3 regions of the Rhizobium sp. KDH_Rht_773_N genome follow, and region 1 is predicted to be linked to each of the others. Evidence: riboswitches for the same ligand, from Rfam matches in the RefSeq annotation. Region 1 holds a riboswitch; each other region holds the start of a gene.
What was found. A riboswitch is a leader RNA that binds a small molecule or an ion and turns the genes downstream of it on or off. The one in region 1 is predicted to bind cobalamin.
Positions count from the first base shown of each region.

Region 1 (8,053 bases):
CGCGCCTGATCCTGCGCATCGCGCCTGAAGTCGCCAAGGCTGCGGCCGAAAGCGGCGTCGCGCGCCGCCCGATCGTCGATTTCGATGCCTATCTCGACCAGCTGAACCGCTTCGTGTTCCGCTCCGGCTTCGTCATGAAGCCGATCTTCACGGCCGCCAAGACGGCCGAGCGCAAGCGCGTCATCTTCTCCGAAGGGGAAGACGAGCGCGTGCTGCGCGCCGCCCAGGTGCTGCTCGAGGAAGGCATTGCCGAGCCGATCATCATCGGCCGCCCGCAGGTCATCGAGACGCGCCTGAAGCGCTACGGGTTGCGCATCCGCCCGCTGCAGGATTTCGAGGTCATCAACCCCGAGGACGATCCGCGCTTCCGCGAATATGTCGATCTCTACCTGCAGCTCGTCGGCCGTCGCGGCGTGATCCCGGAAGCGGCGCGCACCATCGTGCGCACCAACACCACCGTCATCGGCGCGCTGGCGCTGAAGCGCGGCGAAGCCGATGCGCTGATCTGCGGCCTCGAAGGCCGTTACGAGAAGCACCTGCGCGACGTGCGCCAGATCATCGGCAAGCGCCCGAACGTGCGCGATTTCTCGGCCCTCAGCCTGATGATCTCGCAGCGCGGCGCCACCTTCTTTGCCGATACCTACGTGACCTTCAACCCGACGGCGGAAGAGATCGCCGAGGCGACGGTTCTGGCAGCCGAGGAAATCAAGCGTTTCGGCATCACCCCGCGCGCCGCCCTCGTCTCGCATTCGAACTTCGGCTCGCGCGAATCCGAAAGCGCCACCAAGATGCGCAATGCGCTGCAGCTCGTGCGCGAGGCAGCACCCGATCTCGAGGTCGACGGCGAAATGCACGGCGAAAGCGCGATCTCCGAGGAGCTGCGCCGCCGCGTCATGCCGCACACGACGCTGCATGACGAAGCCAACCTCCTGGTCTTCCCGAACCTCGATGCCGCCAACATCACGCTCGGCGTCGTCAAGTCGATGACCGACGGCCTGCATGTCGGCCCGATCCTGCTCGGCACGGCCATGCCCGCCCACATCCTGGCACCGTCAGTCACCTCGCGCGGCGTGGTCAACATGGCGGCGCTCGCCGTCGTCGAGGCCTCGCAGCCGGCCTAGGCATGTCAAGCCTGTCGGGGACGCCCTATCGAGCGGCGTCCCCGATCCGACAGTTCGTCGGCGCGCTCGTTGCCGGCAATACCGGAATGGCCCTTGCACCAGGCAATGCCGATCGCCGGATTCTGCAACAGCCTGAGATCGACGGCCCTCCAGAGGTCCGCATCCGCTATCGCCCGGTTTCGGGCCTTGCCGCCTGGATTGCTCTTCTTCCAGCCGTTGTTCCGCCAGATCGCCCGCCAATGGTTGCAGCCTTCGACGACGTAGACGGAATCGGACCAGATCAGCGCCGGCAGGCCCGCCGCCGCGCCGCCGATCCAGGCCGCCGCCTCAAGCACGGCGGTCAGTTCCATCCTGTTATTGGCCGAATTCTCCGCGCCGCCGAAGCCTGCGGCGATTTCGGCGCCGTCGCGGTAGGCGACGAAGGCCCATCCTCCCTGCCCGGAACCGGGCTCGAAACAGCCGTCCACGAAAACGTGAAGGCCCTGTCTGCCCTGCGGCATTGCCGATGCGGCTGCGCGGGAAAGCATGTCGCGTGGGATATCTGTCATATCAACTGTTTAGCTGTCACGGATGCCCCGCGCGATTGCGGGAGCGGCGGGAGCGGAGCATCGGGTGTTCTGGATAAGATCGCAAAAATGCGCTAGGAATTCATCCGAGCTTATTAAGGGAAATACGTTAAGACAAAGCGCGGCGGATTGAAGCCGCAATTCGCCGATGGATGCATTTTCTCACTCCGGAACGACGTCGTGAAGCGCCGAAACCTGTATCTCGTCTTCTTTCTGGCATTCGCGGTTCCCGCAGAGGCGCAGACCAATGCGATCTGCGAGGATCTGCGCGGGCGTCTTGCCGACCTGCCGCAGGTGATCGGCAATGCCAACGGCACCGAGATGCGCCAATATGCGGGCGCGCTGGCCGAACAGAATCTGGAATTGCGCAAGGTGCGCGGCGATCTGCGCCGCTACGGCTGCACGTCCGGCAGCATGGTCGTCGTCGGCGGCGAGAATGCCGGTTTCTGCGAAGAGCTGGAACAGGCGCAGGCAAAGATGGTGGACAATATCCGCTACCTGCAGGACCGCCGCGACGCGTTGCGCCAGTCCGCTGTCGATCCGGCCCGCGAAGGCCTGCTGGCCGCGCTTGAAGACAATGGCTGCAACAGCGAGAGTTTCAGCGAACCCGCACAGGGCGACCTCTATGCGCCGGCCCCCTCGATCGAGGAACAGGCCATGCGCGGCGATACGTTCATTCCCCTCGGCGGCGGTGAGCGCTACGGCCTGCCGCGCGCCGAAATGCTCTCGCCCGTCAGCACCATCTGCGTGCGCACCTGCGACGGCGGCTTCTTCCCGATCAGCAACAACGCCACCTCGGTCGATTTCGGCCGCGATGCCGCGACCTGCGCCAAGATGTGCCCCGGCGTGGAGACGGAACTCTATTATCGCGATATTTCCAGCACCGAAGCCGCAAACATGATCTCGACGGCGACGGGCGCGCCCTATGGCGCGATGAAGAACGCCTTCGCCTACAAGACCCGCCCGCCCGGCGAAAAATCCGCCTGCTCCTGCAACCTGACGGCCTATTACGAGGAAATGCGCCGGAACCAGACGGTCTCCGCGCCGGCGCCCGCGCCGCAGGGCTCGATCACCACGATCCGCACTCAGGCCCCGAAGGCCGCGGATACGCCGCCGCAGCCGCAGGTGCCGGATCGCCCCTACGATCCCGCAACCAAGGTTCGCCAGGTCGGCCCGCAATTCCTTGCCGGCGATCAGGGCAAGATCGATCTCGCCAATCCGGCCGTGACAGGCCCGCAGCCGCAGCAGCAGCCGTAGGAAACGGCGCGGCCTTAGCCTGCCGCCTGCCCCCAGCCGTCATGGAAGACCAGCTCTTCCAGCGCCAGGCGCTGCCGCCAGCCCTTGACCGCCAGTTCCGGCTCTTCATAGAGCCGGTCGACGAAACCGGCGCAGAGCCAGGCCACGACCTCGATATGATCGGGTATGCCGAGAATCTGCTTCAGGTCGCCCTCGCGAAAGATGCTGACCCAGCCGATGCCGACGCCTTCGGCTCGTGCCGCAAGCCACAGGTTCTGGATGGCGCAGACGGTGGAATAGCTGTCCATGCGCGGATTGTGCGTGCGCCCCAGCACGACGCTGCCGCTGCGGGTGGGATCGCAGGTGACGCAGATGCCGAGCGGCGCCTCGACGATTCCTTCAAGCTTCAGCGCGCGATAGGCCTGCCGCCGTTCGGCCGCAAACATCAGGGCGGCCTCTTCGTTGGCCTTGACGAATGCGTCGCGCACCCGCGCCCTCACCTCGGCGCTTTTGACCAGAACGAAATTCCACGGCTGCATGAAGCCGACCGAAGGCGCGTGATGGGCGGCCGTCAGAAGCCGCCTGATCAGGTCGTCCGGCAAGGGATCGGGCAGGAACTCGCCGCGCACGTCGCGCCGCGTCATGATTGCGTGATAGACGGCCTCTCGTTCGGCCGCAGAAAAACCGGATGCCGGGCAAACGGCATCGTCAATGGGTCGCATCGTCAAATCCCCAACAACGCAACCGCCCGCCGTCCGCGCGGGTTAGGTCTATCTTGCCAGGCCGGTCTTCTGACTCGGCGTCATCCGCCCGGCCGCTGCCTTCCCGGCCCTGCGGCCAGTGGCGTCATGAAGCGGCGGGCGTCGGCCTTACAGCGTTGGGCACGTTCCGGCCTTGCACCGGATTCCCGATTCTCCCGCCTGTGACGGCGGGCACCTGACAATCGGATCTATGGCGCGGAAACGGCACGACGGCAAGCCGCTGCGACATTGATTTCGTGGACAGGCTAAAAATGCTGGCCTAGAAGGAAGCCAGAATCCGACCGGTGCCGAAGGCGCCGAATCCCATCCCGTTGCATTCCGGTTGCCCGTGTCCCGTCTAACGCCGATGATCCTTGCGGTCGCCCTGTTCATGGAACAGATGGATTCGACCGTGATTGCCACCAGCCTGCCGGCCATTGCCGCCGATATCGGCACCTCGCCGATCGCGCTCAAGCTTGCGGTAACGAGCTACCTCGTGGCGCTGGCGATCTTCATTCCGATCAGCGGCTGGATGTCGGATCGCTTCGGCGCCCGCAACGTTTTCCGGCTGGCGATCTTCGTGTTCATGGTCGGCTCGGTCGCCTGCGCCTTTTCCAATTCCATCGCCGCCTTCGTGATCTCCCGCCTCATCCAGGGCGCCGGCGGCTCGATGATGACGCCGGTCGGGCGGTTGCTGCTCGTGCGCGGCACGCCACGTCACCAGCTGGTGAATGCCATGGCCTGGCTGACCATACCGGCGCTCATCGGCCCGATCATGGGGCCGCCGATCGGCGGCTTCCTGACCACCTATCTGAGCTGGCACTGGATCTTCTGGATCAACGTGCCGATCGGCATTATCGGCATCGCTCTCGTCACCCGCTTCCTGCCGGCGGTCGAGCCGCGCAGCCCCAAGCCGATGGATTTTCCGGGCTTCTTCCTTTCCGGGATAGGTTTTGCCGGTTTCGTCTTCGGCATTTCCGTCATCAGCCTGCCGGCCGTTCCCATCGTCTACGGCTATGTCACCGTCGCCGTCGGCATCCTCTCCGGCATCCTCTATTTCGTGCATGCGAAACGCACGCCGCATCCGCTGCTCGATCCGAAAATGTTCCGTTATCCGATGTTCCGGGCGGCGATTCTCGGCGCTTCGAATTTCCGCATGGGGCTTGGCGCGCTGCCCTTCCTCCTGCCGCTGATGCTGCAGCTCGGTTTCGGGCTGACGCCGCTGCAGTCCGGCTCGATCACCTTCGTCAGCGCGCTCGGCTCCATGGGCTCGAAATTCGCGGCATCGCGCACCTACAATGCCTTCGGCTTCCGCAACGTCATCGCGCTGACGACCTTCCTGGCGGCGATCTTCCTGGGCATCAACGGCTTCTTCACCGCCGAAACGCCTGTCTACGTCATCATGGGCTGTCTTCTCGTCGGCGGCCTGCTGCGCTCCATGGCCTTCTCGGGCGTCAACGCCATGGCCTTCGGCGATGTGGACGAGGCGGACAGCAGCCAGGCAACCGCCATCAATGCCGTGGCGCAACGCATCTCCATGGCCATGGGCGTTGCCGTGGCCGGCACGATCCTGGAAGTCTCCGCAAGCTTCCATGGCGGCAGGCTCACGGTCGGCGATTTCCACATCGCCTTCTTCATCGTGGCGACGATCTCGGCGCTTGCCTGCATCACCTTCCTGCGCCTGCCCGCCAATGCCGGCGAGGAACTGACGACGCGGCGCCGCAAGAACCGGCATCCGGAAGAGGCAATGGCGGAAAGCCGCTGAAAACTTCACGGACCCGTCATTTTTCCTCACAGATTCCGCGTGACAATTCCAGTTCGCATGTCTACATAGGCGGCATGTCGATTTCGTCCGTTTACGCATCGCGATTTTATTCGTACCGCTGCTTCCAGCGGATGCGGGTCTGTGCGTAACCGAAACTAACGCGACGACAACCCGAACAGCCGCTAGTCTACCTGGCGGCTTTTTTGTTCCGCACGGTATGACCAAACAGGAGAGCATACCGTGACCGATACCATTGATGATCTGCGCATTGTCGAGATCACCCCGCTGACCAAGCCTGCCGACATCCTCTCGGAAATCCCGCGCGACCGCGCCGTCACCGAGACCGTGACCGGCACGCGCGACACGATCCACAATATCCTGACAGGCAAGGACGACCGCCAGCTCGTCATCATCGGCCCCTGCTCGATCCACGATCCGGCAGCCGCCCGCGAATACGCCTCCCGCCTCGTCGAGCAGCGACGACGCCTCTCCGGCGATCTCGAAATCGTCATGCGTGTCTATTTCGAAAAGCCCCGCACCACCGTCGGCTGGAAGGGCCTGATGAACGACCCGCATCTCGACGGCAGCTACCGCATCGAGGAAGGCCTGCGCCTCGCGCGCCGCCTGCTGCTCGACATCAACGCCATGGGCCTGCCGGCCGGCTGCGAATTCCTCGATACGATCACGCCGCAATACATTGCCGATCTCGTCAGCTACGGCGCCATCGGCGCGCGCACGACCGAAAGCCAGATCCACCGCCAGCTCGCCTCGGGTCTCTCCTGCCCGATCGGCTTCAAGAACGGCACGGACGGCGGCGCGCGCATTGCGCTCGACGCCATCGTCGCGGCCTCCCAGCCCCACCATTTCCCGGCTGTCACCAAGGACGGACAGGCCGCGATCGCGTCTACCCGCGGCAACGAGGACTGCCACATCATCCTGCGCGGCGGCAAGCGGCCGAACTACGAGGCTGCCGACGTCCAGGCCGTCATCGCCGAGGCGATCAAGCTCGGCGTCGATCCGCGCATCCTCATCGACGCCAGCCACGCCAACAGCAACAAGGACCCGATGAACCAGCCGAAGGTCGTCCGCGACGTCGCCGGCCAGATCGTCGCCGGCAACCACCATATCAAGGGCATGATGATCGAGAGCAACCTCGTCGCCGGCCGCCAGGACCTCGTCCCCGGCAAGCCGCTGGTCTACGGCCAGTCGATCACCGATGGCTGCATCGGCTGGGATATGTCGGTCGATGTGCTCGAGGATCTCGCCAAGGCCGTCCGCGAACGGCGGAAGGCTGCTGTCGCGGCTTGAGTTGCCGCATCAAGCGCGGCGGGTAAAGCCCGCCGCCTATTCACAGGGCGGTGGGGGGGCAGCCGGGCACCGCACAGGTCTATGATCTGCAGTTCCCGACCGGCTCTCGGTCGTTCAAAGACCCGAGTGGGGCAATATCCATTGGCACCGGTCTACAGTGCCCGCTTTATTTGCGCGATGGACGCCAAGGGGATCGCCCCTGGGACTTGATCCGTCAAGCTGGAGTAGAGGTCAAGGTAGCGTTTAGCGCATACCTTCATGGAGAGCTCTTCCTCTATATATTGGCGAGGGCGGAAGGTATCGACCCGCTTCCAGAAATCGGCAAGCCTGTCGGGGAAATCGGCGATCCGGAATGTGAGGCCGCAGCGGGCATCAAAGTACGGGACGCTGCTAACCTCGAAGTCAGGCGGGACGCGATCGATGATTTTCGGGTCAACGAGCCGGCCCTCATCCCACGCGAGGACCGGCACTCCGGCCGCAAGGGCCTCCTGGTAGGCGAGCCCTTGCGTCTCGTGCTCGCAAACGAAAAGCATGGCGCTCGATCTGGCGAGCGCCGCGTTATAGCTATCCTTGGTGTGTTTGCCGTAGCGGATCACTTCGAAGGTGCGGCCGGCGCGGGAAAGCTCGGCTGTGATCTTGTCAAGGATGGCGGGTACCTGCGTCTCGCGATGCCACCTGATTTTGTCGTAGATGAGGAAATCGACCGTTTTCTTCTCCGTCAGCGGCTTCGGCATGTCGATACCGGCGGGCCAGACCCTCAGTTTTTCACCATATTTCGGGAAGCTGAATCTAAGTGCCCAATCGCACGGCTGGATGATGTTGACGAAGCGGCCATCGTTTGCAACGCGTTCCGGCGAGCCGGGATCTCCATGGCCGAAGAGGATCGGATTTGGCCCTTCCAGTTTATCGATGATGGAGGCGTAGCCGGCGACGCCGATCGGGTAGTGAGGACGCTTTCGCGCGGCCTCGAAATCATTGACGCGGACATCGCAGCCATATGCTTTGAGGGAGCGATGCAGGCTGGAAAAGGCCGTGTAGAACCCACTTCGGTCATGGATTCCTCGCCATTTGCAGTAGAGAAATCTCGCGGCCTCACGGGCCTTCGACCGCACTTTGCCGATGCGCGTTTTCTCAGCGCGCATGTCGAAGCCGTCGTAAAAAAGCAGAACGAGCGGACCTTTACTGGTCGCTTCCAGACGCGAAAAAGACATATTAACCTGCCCAGCCATTTATCAAATGTGAAGGGAAGTTATAATTAGAGATGAGGAAGTTCAATCTGGAAACGAGTGCTTTACAACCGGCGTTAGCCGATTGGTT
Region 1 is NZ_CM129525.1:4,134,856-4,142,908, reverse strand. Features, by position in the region: gene ACU8HS_RS20585 (NADP-dependent malic enzyme) at 1-1,121, shown strand, start outside; gene ACU8HS_RS20580 (ribonuclease H family protein) at 1,127-1,669, opposite strand; gene ACU8HS_RS20575 (DUF2865 domain-containing protein) at 1,868-2,944, shown strand; gene bluB (5,6-dimethylbenzimidazole synthase) at 2,959-3,645, opposite strand; cobalamin riboswitch at 3,688-3,878, opposite strand; gene ACU8HS_RS20565 (MFS transporter) at 4,031-5,428, shown strand; gene ACU8HS_RS20560 (3-deoxy-7-phosphoheptulonate synthase) at 5,669-6,736, shown strand; gene ACU8HS_RS20555 (glycosyltransferase family 1 protein) at 6,889-7,947, opposite strand.

Region 2 (8,053 bases), 1.8 Mb from region 1:
ATACCGGCTTCCTGACGCAGGCCTCGCTCGCCAGCACCAATGTTCTGGAACAAGGGCTGGTCGATCAGTTCCGTCAGCAGAAGACGGCCGACAATGCCGGCGCCATGAAGTCGGTCGTCATGCCCGCGGGCGGTGGCGGCTCGATGGCGATGACGGCCAACAACCAGACGATGATGTCCGGCAATCCGGCCGCAATGAGCGGCAACAGCATGATGATGGCGATGAAGCCGAAGGGTGTGGCCGAGCAGCTGCCGGTCGAAGGCCAGATGCCGCCGCTCGACGGGGCCGTGCAATGGCTGAATTCCGCGCCGCTGACGGCCGAGCAGCTGAAGGGCAAGGTCGTGCTTGTCGATTTCTGGACCTATTCCTGCATCAACTGCCTGCGCGCCATTCCCTATGTCAAAGCCTGGGCGGAGAAATACAAGGATCAGGGCCTCGTCGTCATCGGCGTGCATTCGCCGGAATTCGCCTTCGAGAAGAACGTCGCCAACGTGAAGAAGGCGATTTCCGATCTCGGCATTACCTATCCCGTCGCGGTCGACAACGACTATGCGATCTGGCGGGCCTTCGATAACGAATACTGGCCGGCGCATTATTTCATCGATGCGAAGGGGCAGATCCGCCACCACCATTTCGGCGAGGGCGATTACGACCAGTCCGAACGGGTGATCCAGCAATTGCTTGCCGAAGCCGGCAAGACCAACGTCTCCAGCGATATCGTCGACGTGAAGGCCGCGGGTGCAGAAGCCGCTTCGGATGCGGCCAACGTGCAATCGCCGGAAACCTATATCGGTTATCAGCGTTCGGAAAACTTTGTCGACGACAAGGGCACGATCAACGATGCGGCGCATGACTACGTCGCGGCAACACCCAAGCTGAACGAATGGGGCCTGACCGGCAACTGGACCGTCGGCCCGGAACAGGCATCGCTGAATGCCGCCGATGGCAGCATCTACTATCGCTTCCATGCCCGCGACCTGCATCTGGTCCTCGGACCCGGCGCGGACGGCAAGCCGGTGCGCTTCACGGTGACGGTTGACGGCAAGGCGCCGGGCGACGGTCACGGGGTGGATACCGACGCCGATGGCAACGGCACGGTGACGGGGCAGCGGCTCTACCAGCTGGTGCGCGAAGCGGGGCCGGTCGGCGACCACACGTTCGAGATCCGCTTCCTCGATCCCGGCGTGCAGGCTTTCGCCTTCACCTTCGGCTGAGCCAGTCCACGATGCCTCTGGCCGCAGCGCGGCCCGTGGCGAAACAGGCGGTCAGCAGATAGCCGCCTGTCGGCGCCTCCCAGTCCAGCATCTCTCCGGCGGCAAAAATGCCGGGGAGATGTTTCAGCATATAGGTCTCGTCGATTGCGCTGAAGGCGATGCCGCCGGCAGAGGATATGGCCTCGGCGATGGGGCGTGGGCGCAGCAGCGGGATCGGCAGGGACTTGATGGCGGCGGCGAGTCTGTGCGGATCGTGGCGCTCCGACTCCAGCGTCAACTCCCTGAGAAGTGCGGCCTTGACGCCATCGATCCCGGCGCCTTTGCGCAGGCGGTTCGAAAAGCTCGTCTTGGCATCGTGCCGGGCGAGATCGCGGGACAGACGTTCAAGGCTGCGACCGGGAGCAAGATCGACCGTCAGCATTGCCTCGCCATGCCGCAGCAGGTCATCGCGCAAAGTGGCCGAGTGCGCATAGATCAGGCTGCCTTCGATGCCGTGTCTGCTGATGACGAACTCGCCGGGAAAGGTCCCGGCGCGCGAGGTTACCGTCACCGATTTCAGCGGCTCCCCGGCGAAACGAATGCGGAAGAGCTCACTCCAGGCGACATCGAAGCCGCAATTGGCGGGCTGAAACGGTGCGACTTCTATGCCGCGTTCAGACAGCAGCGGCACCCAGCCGGTATCCGAGCCAAGCCGCGGGTAGCTCGCGCCGCCGAGTGCGAGCAGTGTCGCATCGCAGGCTATGGTCTTGCGGCCTTCGGGCGTTTCGAAAAGGTCGCCGCCCTGCGCAAAACCAACCCAGCGATGGCGGGTGCAGAATTTGACGCCGCGGGATTCCAGCCGGGCGAGCCAGGCGCGCAGTAGCGGCGAGGCCTTCATCACCTTGGGAAAGACGCGGCCGGAGGAGCCGACGAAGGTTTCGGTGCCGAGATCGGCCGCCCAGGCGCGGATATCGGCCGGCGTGAAGGCGTCGAGGGCGGCGCGCAGCCGGGGATTGGCCTTTCCGAAGCGGGTGGCGAAACGCTCGTAATCTTCGGAATGGGTGATGTTAAGGCCGGATTTGCCGGCAAGCAGGAATTTGCGGGCAAAGGTCGGCATCGCGTCGTAGACGGAAACGGCGTGGCCGTTTGCCGACAGCACTTCGGCCGCCGAAAGGCCGGCGGGGCCGCCGCCGATGATCGCGATCGTCTTCTGTTTCATCGCGCCTTCTTGGCGCGGGCGGTCAGCGAGCGCAAGTCATCAATGGTGCGGATGGGCGCATTTGCCGTGGTCGGCAAGCACCTCGATGACCCGGCACTGATCGACGCGGCCATGGCCGCAGCCTTCGACCATCAGCTCCAGTTCCGCTTTCAGGGCGTTCAGGCTGCGGATACGCTGCTCGACTTCGATGAGACGCGCCTTGGCGATGGCGTCGGCGGAGGCGCAGGACTGGTGCGGATCGTCCTGGAGCTGCAGCAGCGTGCGGATCGCCTCGATCTCGAAGCCCAGTTCGCGGGCATGGCGGATGAAGGCGAGGCGGTTGAGGTCCGATGGTTCGTAGGAGCGCTGGTTGCCTTCGCTGCGGCTCGGCGCAGATAATAGGCCGATGCCTTCATAATAGCGGATCGTCGGCACTTTGACGCCGCTTTGGCGGGCGGCTTCACCGATGGTGATCTTTTTCATGATTTTCCTCTTGCACCTCTAGTCGCTAGAGGATGTAGGAAGGATGCTGCCTACAAGCAAGGATTTACATCATGAGCGAAGCAGCACAGGCACGGTACCGGGTTGGCGGCATGGATTGCGCCGCCTGCGCAACGAAAATCGATACGGCCGTCCGGCGTGTGCCCGGCGTCGAAGACGTCTCCGTATCGGTAACGGCGGGCACGATGACGGTGCGCCACGACGGCAGCAGCGATCTCAAGGCGATCGAGAAGAAAGTGACCGGCCTTGGCTATTCGGTTGCGCCGCTTGCGGGCAAGGCTCCTGCGCGCGCAAGCAGGACTGATGATGACCATGCGCATCACGATCATGACCATGATCACGAGCATAGCCATGATCACCATGGGCATGAGCATGATGATCACGGGCATCACGACCATGATCATGAAGGCCACGGTCACGATCATGCCGGTCACGGTCATTCGGGCCACGGGCATTCGCATGGCGCCGGGGAAGTCGAAGGCCTGCATGGCCGTGACGGGCCGACGACCGGCCCCTGGTGGCAGAGCAGGAAAGGCCGGCTGACGATCCTGTCCGGCCTTGCCCTGATTGTCGCCTATATCGTGGGCCATCTGGTGCCCCCGATCGCCTCCTATGCGTTCGTCGTCGCTATGCTGGTCGGGCTGGTGCCGATCGCGCGCCGTGCGGTGATGGCGGCGCTTTCCGGTACGCCCTTTTCCATCGAAATGCTGATGACGATTGCCGCCGTCGGCGCGGTCATCATCAATGCCGGCGAGGAGGCGGCCACGGTCGTGTTCCTGTTCCTTGTCGGTGAACTGCTCGAAGGCGTCGCCGCCGGCAAGGCGCGTGCCAGCATCCAGTCGCTGACGACGCTGGTGCCGAAGAACGCGCTGCTGGAGTCGGGCGGCGAGGTGAAGGAAGTGCCGGCCGAGACGCTGGCGGTCGGTTCCGTCATTCTCGTTCGGCCGGGAGATCGGATTTCCGCTGATGGCACTATTCTCTCCGGCGAAAGCGCGATCGACGAGGCGCCGGTGACGGGCGAAAGCACGCCGGTGCGCAAAGGCGCAGGTGAGACGGTGTTTGCCGCGACGGTGAATGGTGATGCCGCATTGCGTGTGCGCGTCACGGCCGCTGCCGAAGACAATACGATTGCCCGCGTCGTCAAACTGGTGGAGGAAGCCCAGGAATCGAAGGCACCGACGGAGCGCTTCATCGATCGGTTCTCTCGCTATTACACGCCAGGTGTCGTCGTCGTGGCGGCGCTGGTCGCCGTCCTGCCGCCGCTGCTGACGGGCGGGGCATGGGGCGAGTGGGTCTACAAGGGTCTGGCGATCCTGTTGATCGGCTGCCCCTGCGCGCTGGTCATTTCCACGCCGGCGGCAATTGCTGCCTCGCTTTCGGCGGGAGCGCGCCGCGGTCTGCTGATGAAGGGCGGAGCGGTCCTGGAATCGCTCGGCAAGGTGACGGTCGTCGCCTTCGACAAGACGGGCACGCTGACCGAAGGCAAGCCGCAGGTCACCGATATCATTGCCTATGGACGTTCGGAGGCGGAGGTGCTTTCGCGCGCTGCCGTTCTCGAGCAGGGCTCCAGCCATCCGCTTGCGCTGGCGATCCTCAACCGTGCCAAGGCCGATCGCGTGCCCGTGCCGCCCGCTTTCGAGGTGGAAGCGTTGCCCGGCAAGGGCGTGACCGGCAAGGTGGGCGGCGAGACGCTCGATCTCCTGTCGCCGCCGGCCGCACGCGAGCGGGGGGCGTTGAACGCCGAACAGGATGAGCAGGTCGCGGTGCTGAACGGCGCGGGCAAGAGCGTTTCGGTACTGCTCGTCAGCGGCGCTGCGGCCGGCCTGATTGCCATGCGCGACGAGCCGCGCGAGGATGCAAAGAGCGGGCTTGCGACGCTGAAGGCGGCGGGCGTGCGCGCCATCATGCTGACGGGCGACAACAAGCGCACGGCAGCGGCCGTTGCCGGCGATCTCGGCATCGACTGGCAGGGTGAGCTGCTGCCGCAGGACAAGCAGCGCATCGTCGGCGAACTGAAGCGCGAAGGGCTGCTCGTCGCCAAGGTCGGCGACGGCATCAACGATGCGCCGGCACTTGCATCCGCCGATGTTGGCATCGCCATGGGCGGCGGCACCGACGTGGCGCTGGAAACGGCAGATGCTGCCGTGCTGCACGGGCGTGTCGGCGACGTGGCGCGCATGATCGACCTTTCGAAGCGGACGATGCGCAATATTTTCCAGAACATCAGCATCGCGCTCGGGCTGAAAGTCGTGTTCCTCGTTACCACCATCATCGGTCTGACCGGCCTGTGGCCGGCGATCCTCGCCGATACGGGCGCGACCGTGCTGGTGACAATGAATGCGCTTCGCCTTCTTCAGATAAAGACATAAAGATTTCTTTATGTCATCTTGACGTTCGGATGCGGCGGGTGCATGCTTGCCGCATCGTGGTTCTCGGGATCAGGCGATCCCGAGCTAAGAGGGAATTCGGTGCGGCTATCGCCAAGACCGGAGCTGCCCCCGCAACTGTAAGCGGATAGACACCGTCCTACGACGTCACTGGGAAGACGCCTGGGAAGACTGGACGATGTCGACGACCCGCAAGCCAGGAGACCTGCCGCGATAGATAACGTCCACGGGCGGGGTGTCCCGGTGTGCCGCTTTGCGCGAGACGGCACGCCTGTGGCCGCACCTCGTCGATGCGTTGCGCCTGAGCCTTGCCCATAACCTTCGGGGTAAGGAAATGACCATCAAGACTGCCAATCTCGGCTTTCCGAGGATCGGAAAACATCGCGAACTGAAATTCGCGCTGGAAAGCTATTGGGCCGGCAAATCCGACGCCGGCGCGCTTCTCGACGTGGCCAAGCGGCTGCGGGCCGAAAACTGGGGCCTGCAGAAAGAGAAGGGGATCGATATCATCCCTTCCAACGATTTCTCGCTTTACGACCATGTGCTCGACACGGCCGTCATGGTCGGTGCCGTTCCTGCTGCCTATGGCTGGAAGGGCGGTCTGGTTTCGCTCGACATCTATTTCGCCCTGGCGCGCGGGGCGACCGGCGACGAGGCGCATGCCGATTGCGGCCATCAGCACCATCGGGGGCATGGCGTGCCGGCGCTGGAAATGACGAAATGGTTCGATACGAACTATCATTATATGGTGCCGGAACTCGGTCCCGATCAGTCCTTCTCACTGACAGCCAACAGGCCGCTCGATGCCTTCATCGAGGCGAAGACGCTCGGCATCCATACACGTCCTGTCATTCTCGGTCCGGTCACGTTCCTGAAACTCGCCAAGGGAAGCGCGGAAGATTTTGCGCCGATCAGCCTGCTGGAACGCCTGCTGCCGGTCTATGCAAGGGTGCTTGCGGAACTCAGCGCCGCCGGGGCCGACTGGGTACAGATCGACGAACCGTGCCTCGTGCTGGATCTCTCGGGAGAAGAGCAGGCGGCTCTCATACATGCCTACGGGGCGCTGCACGAACTGGTGCCGAACCTGAAGATCATGCTCACCACCTATTTCGGCGCAATCGGCGACAATCTGTCGATGGCGCTTGCGTTGCCGGTCGCGGGGCTGCATGTCGATCTCGTTCGCGCTCCGCAGCAGATCGACGCGCTTCTCAAGGCGCCTGACGGCCTGGTGTTGTCGCTCGGCGTCATCGACGGGCGCAACATCTGGAGGGCGGACCTCGCTGCGATCCTGGAGAAGATTGAACCGCTGGTCCGGCATTTCGGTGCCGACCGGCTGCAGATCGCGCCCTCCTGCTCGCTGCTGCATGTGCCGATCGATCTGGAACTGGAGACCGGGCTTGATGGTGAGCTGAGATCGTGGCTCGCCTTCGCGACCCAGAAACTGGACGAAATTGCAGCGCTCGGCAATGCCGGCAATGCTTCCGGGGCGATTGCGGCCGCCTCGCAGGCCGTCGCCTCGCGGGCTCGATCCGCGCGCGTGCATGACCAGAAAGTCAGGCAGCGCGTCGGCGCGATCGATGCGGCGATGAAGACACGCGGCAGTGCCTTTGCCGAGCGGACAGGCCTGCAGGAGCGTAAACTTCGGCTGCCGCTCTTTCCAACGACGACGATCGGCTCCTTCCCGCAGACGTCGGACGTGCGAAAATCCCGCTCGGCCTTCACCAGGGGCACGATCAGCGAGACAGAGTACGATGCCTTCCTGAAAAAGGAGACCGAAGCGGCGATCCGCTGGCAGGAAGAGATCGGCCTCGACGTGCTCGTCCACGGCGAATTCGAGCGTAACGACATGGTGCAGTATTTCGGCGAGCAGCTTTCCGGCTTTGCCTTCACGCAGCATGCCTGGGTGCAGAGTTACGGCTCGCGCTATGTCCGCCCGCCCATCATCTTCGGCGACGTCTCCCGCCCCGCACCGATGACGGTGGAATGGTGGCGTTATGCGCAATCGCTGACGCAAAAGCCGGTCAAGGGCATGCTGACCGGGCCGGTGACGATCCTCAACTGGTCCTTCGTGCGCGACGATCTCTCGCGTGCCGATGTCAGCCGGCAGATCGCGCTCGCGATCCGTGACGAGGTGCTCGATCTCGAACGGGCCGGCGCGGCGATGATCCAGATCGACGAGGCCGCCCTTCGCGAAGGTCTGCCGCTGCGCAAGGCCGATTGGAAGACCTATCTCGACTGGGCTGTCGAAAGTTTTCGCCTGTGCTCATCCGGCGTATCGGACGAAACGCAGATCCACACGCATATGTGCTATTCGGAGTTCAACCAGATCATCGATGCGATTGCGGCGATGGATGCCGACGTGATCTCGATCGAGACCTCACGGTCGAAGATGGAACTGCTGGAGGCCTTCCGCAGCTACAAATATCCGAACGAGATCGGCCCCGGCGTCTACGACATCCATTCGCCCCGCGTTCCCGAAGTCGAGGAGATGACCGAACTCCTGACGCTGGCGCGCCAGCGTCTGACGGATGGGCAGCTCTGGATCAATCCGGATTGCGGATTGAAGACGCGCAAGTGGGAAGAGGTTCGCCCGGCGCTCGTCAACATGGTCGCTGCCGCAAGGCTGCTGCGTGGGGCGGCAGCATCGACCCACTCCTGAGCGTCCAAGTGATTCCCGGAAGCCGGCGATCTGCCGGCTTCCACCCGCAAGCCCTCCTCCGCAGCCTGCTTTCTTTAAGCATCCGTTAACCACGTTTTTCACAGGAATGCAGCGA
Region 2 is NZ_CM129525.1:2,319,255-2,327,307, forward strand. Features, by position in the region: gene ACU8HS_RS11650 (cytochrome c biogenesis protein DipZ) at 1-1,214, shown strand, start outside; gene ACU8HS_RS11655 (TIGR03862 family flavoprotein) at 1,201-2,412, opposite strand; gene ACU8HS_RS11660 (MerR family transcriptional regulator) at 2,452-2,874, opposite strand; gene ACU8HS_RS11665 (heavy metal translocating P-type ATPase) at 2,946-5,261, shown strand; cobalamin riboswitch at 5,302-5,506, shown strand; gene metE (5-methyltetrahydropteroyltriglutamate--homocysteine S-methyltransferase) at 5,614-7,938, shown strand.
Region 2: another riboswitch for cobalamin. It lies ahead of metE (5-methyltetrahydropteroyltriglutamate--homocysteine S-methyltransferase); the one in region 1 lies ahead of bluB (5,6-dimethylbenzimidazole synthase).

Region 3 (8,053 bases), 600 kb from region 1:
GAACAGTGCGATCTGCTCGGGAAAAGCATCACGGAAGAAACCGGAAATGCGCAATGTCACATCCACCCGCGGCCGCCGCAGCATGGCCGGCGGAATGATCTCGTAGCCGGTGACACGCCGCGAGGCCATGTCCCAGACCGGCTTGACGCCGATCAGCGCCAGCGCCTGGGCGATATCGTCACCGCCGGTGCGCATGTTCGACGTGCCCCAGGCCGTCAGCCCGAAGGAGACGGGCCATTCGCCGTGATCCTGCACGTAACGGCGGATCAGCAGTTCGGCGGATTTCCTGCCGAGTTCGTAGGCGGCGGGCGTCGGCACCGCGCGGCTGTCCACCGAGTAGAAATTCCGCCCCGTCGGCAACACATCCGGCCGCCCGCGCGTCGGCGCGCCGGATGGGCCGGGAGCGACGAAACGGCCGTCGAGGCCGCGGAGCAGGCCGGCGATTTCAGCCGGGCCGCAGGCGAGGATGGAGGGCTTGAGGCGGGCCTCGATTTCGGCGAGCACGGCTCCGGTTCGCGACCAGAGGCTTGGACAGGCGAGTTCGCCGGAAACGAGCCTGGCGGCGAGCAGTTCGATGCGCTCGACCGTGTCGCCGTTGGTGCGCCAGGGAGCGTCGGTGATCTCGGCGAGAATTGCCGGGCGCGGGCCGGCCCAAGGGGCGGCCATATCGCAGTCGAGAGGGTCGAAAGACGGCCCCTCCCCAACCCCTCCCCACAAGGGGGAGGGACTTAGCGTCGCGCTCGCGGCAACCTCAGCGGTCCCAGACGACGCGGAGACGGCGCGCCCAGCAAGCCCCTCCCCCTTGTGGGGAGGGGTTGGGGAGGGGTTTTGCAACACATCCCCCGCAATCGCCCGCTGCAGGCTCGCATCGCCGCCCTCGCCCAGCCCGCGTGGCACCCGCGCCAGCGCCACGGTGAGATCCGTCAGCAACCGTCCTTCCGGCGATACCCCGAACACATGCAAGCCATCGCGGATCTGCATCTCCTTGAGATCGCAGAGATAGGCATCGAGCTTCTTCAGCGCCTCGCCTTCGCTCTCGCCCTTGGTTATCCCCGCATCCCGGTCGAGCCCGATATCGGCAACAAGCTCGAGGATCTGCCGCGACAGGAGCCGGATACGCCTGGGATCGCCACCCGAAGCCTCGTAATATTCATCCACCAGCGCCTCCAGATCCTTCAGCGGCCCGTAGCTCTCGGCCCGCGTCAGCGGCGGCGTCAGGTGATCGATGATGACGGCGGCCGTGCGGCGCTTGGCCTGCGTGCCCTCGCCGGGATCGTTGACGATGAAGGGATAAAGATGCGGCAGCGGCCCGAGGATCGCTTCCGGGTAGCAGGTTTCCGACAACGCCAGCGCCTTGCCCGGCAGCCATTCCAGATTGCCGTGCTTGCCCATGTGAATGATCGCATCGGCGCCGAACTCTTCGCGCAGGAAGGCATAGAAGGCGAAATAGCCGTGTGGCGGCACGAGATCCGGCGAATGATAACTTTCCTTGGGATCGATATTGTAGCCGCGCGCCGGCTGGATGCCGACAAGCAGCCCGCCGAAACGCGCGAATGGCAGAGCGAAAGCACCGTCACGCAGATAGGGATCGGCCTCCGGATCCCCCCAGCGCGCCGTCACCTCATCCTGAATCTGATTGGGAAGAGAGCCAAAGAAGCCCTTGTATCGACTCAAGGAAAGCGTCTCGCGCACCACCTTGCCGTCGAAGCCGGAATTGGTCGGCCCCGCCATCAGATGTCGCATCAGCGCGTCGCCATCGGCGGGAATATCGGCAAGCGGATAACCCGCCTGCGCCATCGCCCGCATCACCTCGATCGTCCCGGCCGGCGTATCGAGCCCGACGCCGTTGCCGAGCCGTCCGTCCCGGTTCGGATAGTTCGCCATGACAAGCGCAATCCGCCGCTCCGAAACTGGCCGCTGCCGCAGCCGCGCCCAGCTGGCGGCAAGGGCCGCGACATAGGCCATGCGCCCGCCATCCGGCTCGCTGGACACGATATTGGCCTCGACATCAGCATCGTAGCGGGCGGCGGCCTTGAAGGAGACGGCGCGCGACAGCACGCGGCCATCCACCTCCGGCAGCGCCACATTCATGCCGAGATCGCGGGCCGACAGCCCCTGCGAGGAACCGGCCCAGGCCTCCCGCGACGAGGCGGAAAAGATCGCCTGCAGCACGACGGCGTCATTGGCCTCCAGCACCGTCGGCTCGCGATCGGCGCCGGGTGCAGAGACGGCAAAGCCTGTCGTGTTGATGACGACGTCGGGTTTGAGCTCGGCGAAGATAGATTCGAGGATACCTTTGGAGATGGGGTCCTTGAGGCTGTAGGCAAAGACCGGCAGCGGCCGCAGGCCCTGCGCCTGCAGGGCTTCGATCAGGGCTTCGACGGGGCGGGTTTCGCCGCTCTGCACGAGGGCGCGGTAGAAGGCGATGGCGACGATGGGCAACGACCGTCCCTTCTCCCCGTCGGGGGTCCGAAGGACGGGTCGAGACCCGCGGCTCGACCCCGGTCGGTGGCCCGAAGGGTCGGATGAGGGGGCCACCCCACAAACGTCTGCATCGTGTTCCTGTTGCTCACTCCTTGCGTCGCTCGCCCCCCTCATCTGCCCTGTCGGGCATCTTCTCGCCGCTGGGGCGAAGACCGAACCGGCAAACTCCTTCCACTCCTCAACCCCAACCAGCCCCCGCCCCGGCCACCAGATCCCCGCCTTCATCAGCGGCGCTGATGGCGCCGGCTTCTCCTCGCCGGAGAGCATCGCCGCCGCATAGGCGAGAAAGCCCCGCGCATTGGCATCCCCGCCCTCGATCAGATAGGCCCAGAGCGCGTTCAGATCCTCCAGCGCCACATTCGAAAACGGCGTCAGCCCCGCATCCGGCTTGCTGTCGCCCGGCAGCACCGCAATCAGCGCCCCGCTGCGCGCGGCGGCCGCATGCAGCGCCTCCAGCGCATAGTGAAAATAGCTCGCCCCGCCGAGCGCCCGCACGATGATGAGTTTCGCATGCCGCGCCGTGCGTTCCACATAGGTATCGACCGACATCGGATGTTTCAGGCTCATCAGGCTCGCAAGCCGCAGGGAATAGCCCGCCGCGCCGGCATGTGCCGCGGCAATCGCCGCAAGCTCGGTATCGGCGGCCGACAGGAACAGGATATCGCCCGGCGACTGGCCGAGGTCGATCGCCTCGTCCCCGTCGCTGATCGTTCCCTGCTGGGCGAGAAGCAGATGCATTCAATATCCTCAGACGAGCGCTTCGATCGCCTTGCGCACCGCGTCCTGGTCCATCTCGTGCAGGCCGATGACGACGAGGCGTGTATTGCGCGTTTCACCCGGCGCCCAGGCGCGGTCGAAATACTGGTCGACGCGCGCCCCCACGGCCTGCAGCTGCAGGCGCATCGGCTTGCCGGAAACATCGACGAAGCCCTTCAGGCGCAGCACGTCATGTTCGGCGATGATGCCCTTCAGCTTCTCGACGAAGCCGGCCGCATCCGGGACGGCACCGAGTTCGACGACGAAACTGTCGAATTCGTCATGGTCGTGCGGCTCGCCGTCCTCATGCTCCAGCTCGTGATGGGACTTGCGGTTGCCGATATCGTCTTCCGTGCCGATGCCGAGGCCGAGCAGCACGCCGGCCGGCACCTCGCCGTTCCTGGCCTCGATCATCACGGGCTTGCGGGCGATGCGCGAGGCGACTTCGCTCTTCACGCGGCCAAGCCCGTCGGCATCGATCAGATCGGTCTTGTTGAGCACGATCAGGTCGGCGCAGGTCAGCTGGTCCTCGAACAGTTCCTCGATCGGGCTTTCGTGATCGAGCGATTCGTCCGCCGCGCGGCGCGCATCGACGGCATCGTGGTCGTCGGCAAAACGCCCGGCGGCAACAGCCGCGCTATCGACCACGGTGATGACGCCGTCGACGGTCACTTCGCTGCGGATGTCAGGCCAGTTGAAGGCGGCGACGAGCGGCTGCGGCAGGGCAAGGCCCGAGGTTTCGATGACGATATGGTCCGGGCGCTGGTCGCGCTCCAGAAGCTTCGTCATGGTCGGGATGAAATCGTCGGCCACCGTGCAGCAGATGCAGCCGTTGGTCAGCTCGATAATGTCGTCCTCGGTGCAATTCTCCGCCCCGCAGCCCTTCAGCACGTCGCCGTCGACGCCGAGATCGCCGAACTCGTTGATGATGAGCGCGATCTTCCTGCCGCCGGCATTGGTGAGCAGGTTGCGGATCATGGTCGTCTTGCCGGCGCCGAGAAAGCCGGTAATGACGGTTGCGGGAATTTTCTGCTGCATGGTCTAACCCTTCATTTTCAGCGGCAGTCCGGCCGCGATGAAATACACGTCGTCGGCTTGCGCCGCGATCATCTGGTGCAGCCGTCCGGCATGGTCGCGAAACTCGCGCGCCATGCGGTTCTCCGGCACGATGCCGAGGCCGACTTCATTGGAAACGATGACGAGCCGCGCCTTTGCCCGCGGCAGGAAGGCGGCAAGCGCGGCCGACCGGGCGGCGATATCGCCCCCCTCCATCATCAGGTTGGTCAGCCACAGCGTCAGGCAATCAACGAGGATTGCCCGGCCCTCGCCGTCGATGGCGGCAAGCCGCTCGGCAAGATCGAGCGGCTCCTCATGCGTGGTCCAGGCGGGGCCGCGATCGGCCCTGTGCTGGTCGATACGCGCCTGCATCTCGTCGTCCCAGGCCCGGCCGGTGGCGACGTAATGGCGTTCGAGGCCGCTTTCGGTGACGAGGTTTTCGGCGAAGCGAGATTTGCCGGAACGGGCGCCGCCGAGGATGAAGGTTGTGGTCATGACAATGCGGCCTGTCGAGAATGGGCGCGGCCCTCTCTGCTTCCCTCATTCCTGTGCTTGTCACAGGAATCCAGCGTGCCCAAGTCCTTGGGCACGAGAGACTCGTTCAACGATGGCATAGATTCATTCACGGCGCAGACGCGCCGTGGCTGGATTCCTGTGACAAGCACAGGAATGAGGGAGGAGAGGAAAGCGCGCGCCAGGGGCCTACCACCATCAGGCGCCAGAACCCCATTACCGACGGGCGTCGAAACACCACCCCCACATCGCACCACACGAGGCAGCGCCGAATCGCATTCTTCAGCCAAGACAACCTCCGTGCTGGCAGCGGGCAAGATACCCAGATTGGGCATTATGCCCGGCACGGATGGCAGGTCTCCTGGCTCGCAGCTATCGGCCCCGACCGGGGCGACCTTTCCGGTCGCCCCTGATCGTGCCAGCGGATCCGCCTCGCCTTCCCGGCTGCCTGTCGTGAAAAGGCGGACGATTCGTAGAAATAGAGGCGTCCTGCCCCGGCTGATCACGATGCATTTCCAGTGGCTTTTCCGGCACCTGCTCCGCCTTGCCCGCCCGCGGAATGCGAGGCCGTCGGCGCAGCGGCGCACATGCCGGACGGAAGACCCTGACTGCTCTACAGTCGCGGGGTCGGCTGTGATGAAGGCGCCCGGCTTGGGTCCGCCCCGTCACATTCCCTTTTCATCCGGAAGGCGCAAGCCGATCCGGAACCATCCATTATGTGGTTTCATGGTTAGGCGCGCGCAACCCCCGTGTCAATTGCCGGCCGATGTGCCAAAGCCGCTCATCTCGACTTACACTACCAAGATTATCGAGTTTATTCAAAAACTTACGTCATAAAAACTTTACCGCCCAGCCGGTATTTTGCCGCAATTGCCGCTCATGCGGATGCCGGCTCCGCCCTTGACCCCCACTCATGCCGCCTAGTTTTCCCATGATGCTCTCCCGAATGGATATCCGCCGTTTCCGGCCCCTCACCACCATTTTCGATTTGGGACGCCTGCGGGCGCTCGTGCGCCACAGCGAAATGGGCATGGTCTTTGCCGGCGCGCTCGTCGGCATCGCCTCGGGGCTTGCGGTCACGGCCATGAGCTATGTCTCGGAACAGATGCACAGGCTGATCTTCGGCATTGACGGGACGGCAAGGCTCAGCGCCTCGCAGATCGACAGCAAGTTCCTGCTGATGACCGCCCCGATTGCCGGCGGCGCCCTGCTCGGCCTGCTGATCTTCATCCTCGCCAGATGGCGCAAGAAACCGATGGTCGATCCGGTCGAGGCCAACGCGCTGCATGGCGGCCGCCTGTCGCTGACCGACAGCATCCTCGTCGCCGTCCAGAATCTCGTGTCCAACGGCTTCGGCGCGTCCGTGGGGCTGGAGGCCGGCTATACGCAGCTTGCCGCCGGCATCGCCTCGAAATTCGGCCTGAAGCTGCAGCTGCGCCGCGCCGATCTGCGCGTTCTCGTCGGCTGCGGCGCGGCCGGCGCCATCGCCGCCGCCTTCAACGCGCCGCTGACGGGCGCCTTCTACGCCTTCGAGCTGATCGTCGGCACCTACACGATCGTCTCGCTGACACCCGTCGTTGTCGCGGCCCTCGTCGCCACGCTGGTCGCGCGGCTGCTGGCCGGCAGCGATTTCGTCATCGATGTCGGCAGCTTCGGCGCCGTCCAGCCGGCCGATTACGTGCCGGCCATCGCGCTTGGCGCCTTCTGCGCCGGCATCGGCATTCTCATCATGCAGGGCGTCTCCTTCGTCGAGGAACTGGCGCGCAAGAGTTCCATCGCGCTGCCCTTCCGCCCGGCGCTCGGCGGCATCATCGTCGGCCTGCTGGCGCTGGTCTCGCCGCAGGTGCTTGCCGCCGGCCACGGGGCGCTGCACCTCAACCTTGCCCATGAGGTGACGATCCCGGCCCTCATCGGCCTCTTCCTGCTGAAATCGGTGGCCTCCGCCGTCTCCATCGGCTCCGGCTTCAGGGGCGGCCTGTTCTTCGCCTCGCTCTTCATGGGCGCGCTGCTCGGCAAGCTCTTTGCCTATTGCGCCCCCTATTTCGCCGATGCGACGCTGACGCCCGTCATCTATGCCGTGGTCGGCATGAGTTCGCTTGCCGTTGCCGTCATCGGCGGGCCGCTGACCATGACCTTCCTGGCGCTGGAAATCACCGGCGACTTTCCGATCACCGCCCTGGTGCTCGCCGCCGTCATCACCTCCTCGCTCGTGGTGCGCACCACCTTCGGCTATTCCTTCGCCACGTGGCGCTTCCATCTGCGCGGCGAAAGCATCCGCAGCGCCCACGACGTCGGCTGGATCCGCAACCTCACCGTCGACAGGCTGATGCGCTCGGACGTGAAGAAAGCGAAAAACAGCCTCACCCTCGACGAGTTCAGGCAGGCCTTCCCGATCGGCTCGACGCAGCGCGTCATCCTCGTCGACGACCACGACAAATATGCCGGCCTCGTGCTGGTTCCGGAGGTTTACGCCAATCCGACGAGCACGCAGGACGAGGGCCAGAAGCTTGCCGATTTCATCCGCTACAGGAACGATTTCCTGCAGCCGCAGATGAACGCCAAACAGGCCGCCGCGATCTTCGACAAGACGGAAAGCGAAGCGCTCGCCGTCGTCAACAACCTCATCGAGCGCAAGGTGATCGGCCAGCTCAGCGAAAGCCATACGCTGCGCCGCTACAGCGAAGAGCTCGACCGCCGCCGCCGCGAGGTCTCGGGCGAGATCTAGCTGCCAACGAGATCCGAAAGAAAACCGGCGTCGAGATGTCGCTCCAGTTCGGCGGCAACCTCGTCCAGCGCCCGGTCGACGCTTTCGCGATAATTGGTCCGCTCGCCCGAAAGCCCGAAGCTTGCCAGCAGCCGCGCCCGGTAGGCATCGGAGCCGAACAGCCCGTGCAGATAGGTGCCCATGATGCGCCCGTCCGCCGAAACCGCGCCATCCGGCTCGTCGTCGACGATGGCCGCCGGCCGCTCGCAATCGGCCCCGGACGTTACGCCGAGATGGATCTGATAGCCCGACAGCGGCACGTCATATTCGGCCGAATGCGCGCGGCTGTTGCGCACCGTCTTTTCCGGCGCCATGTCCGTTTCGACATCGAGCAGCCCAAGTCCCTCGATCTCGCTCGCCGCTCCCTCGATGCCGAGCGGATCGCGCACCCGCCGGCCCAGCATCTGGTAGCCGCCGCAGATGCCGATCACCCTTCCGCCGCGCCGGACATGGGCGCCGATCTCGCGGTCCCATCCCTGC
Region 3 is NZ_CM129525.1:3,538,088-3,546,140, reverse strand. Features, by position in the region: gene cobN (cobaltochelatase subunit CobN) at 1-3,222, opposite strand, end outside; gene cobW (cobalamin biosynthesis protein CobW) at 3,232-4,278, opposite strand; gene cobU (bifunctional adenosylcobinamide kinase/adenosylcobinamide-phosphate guanylyltransferase) at 4,282-4,791, opposite strand; cobalamin riboswitch at 5,144-5,536, opposite strand; gene ACU8HS_RS17450 (chloride channel protein) at 5,744-7,534, shown strand; gene ACU8HS_RS17445 (cobyric acid synthase) at 7,531-8,053, opposite strand, start outside.
Region 3: another riboswitch for cobalamin. It lies ahead of cobU (bifunctional adenosylcobinamide kinase/adenosylcobinamide-phosphate guanylyltransferase); the one in region 1 lies ahead of bluB (5,6-dimethylbenzimidazole synthase).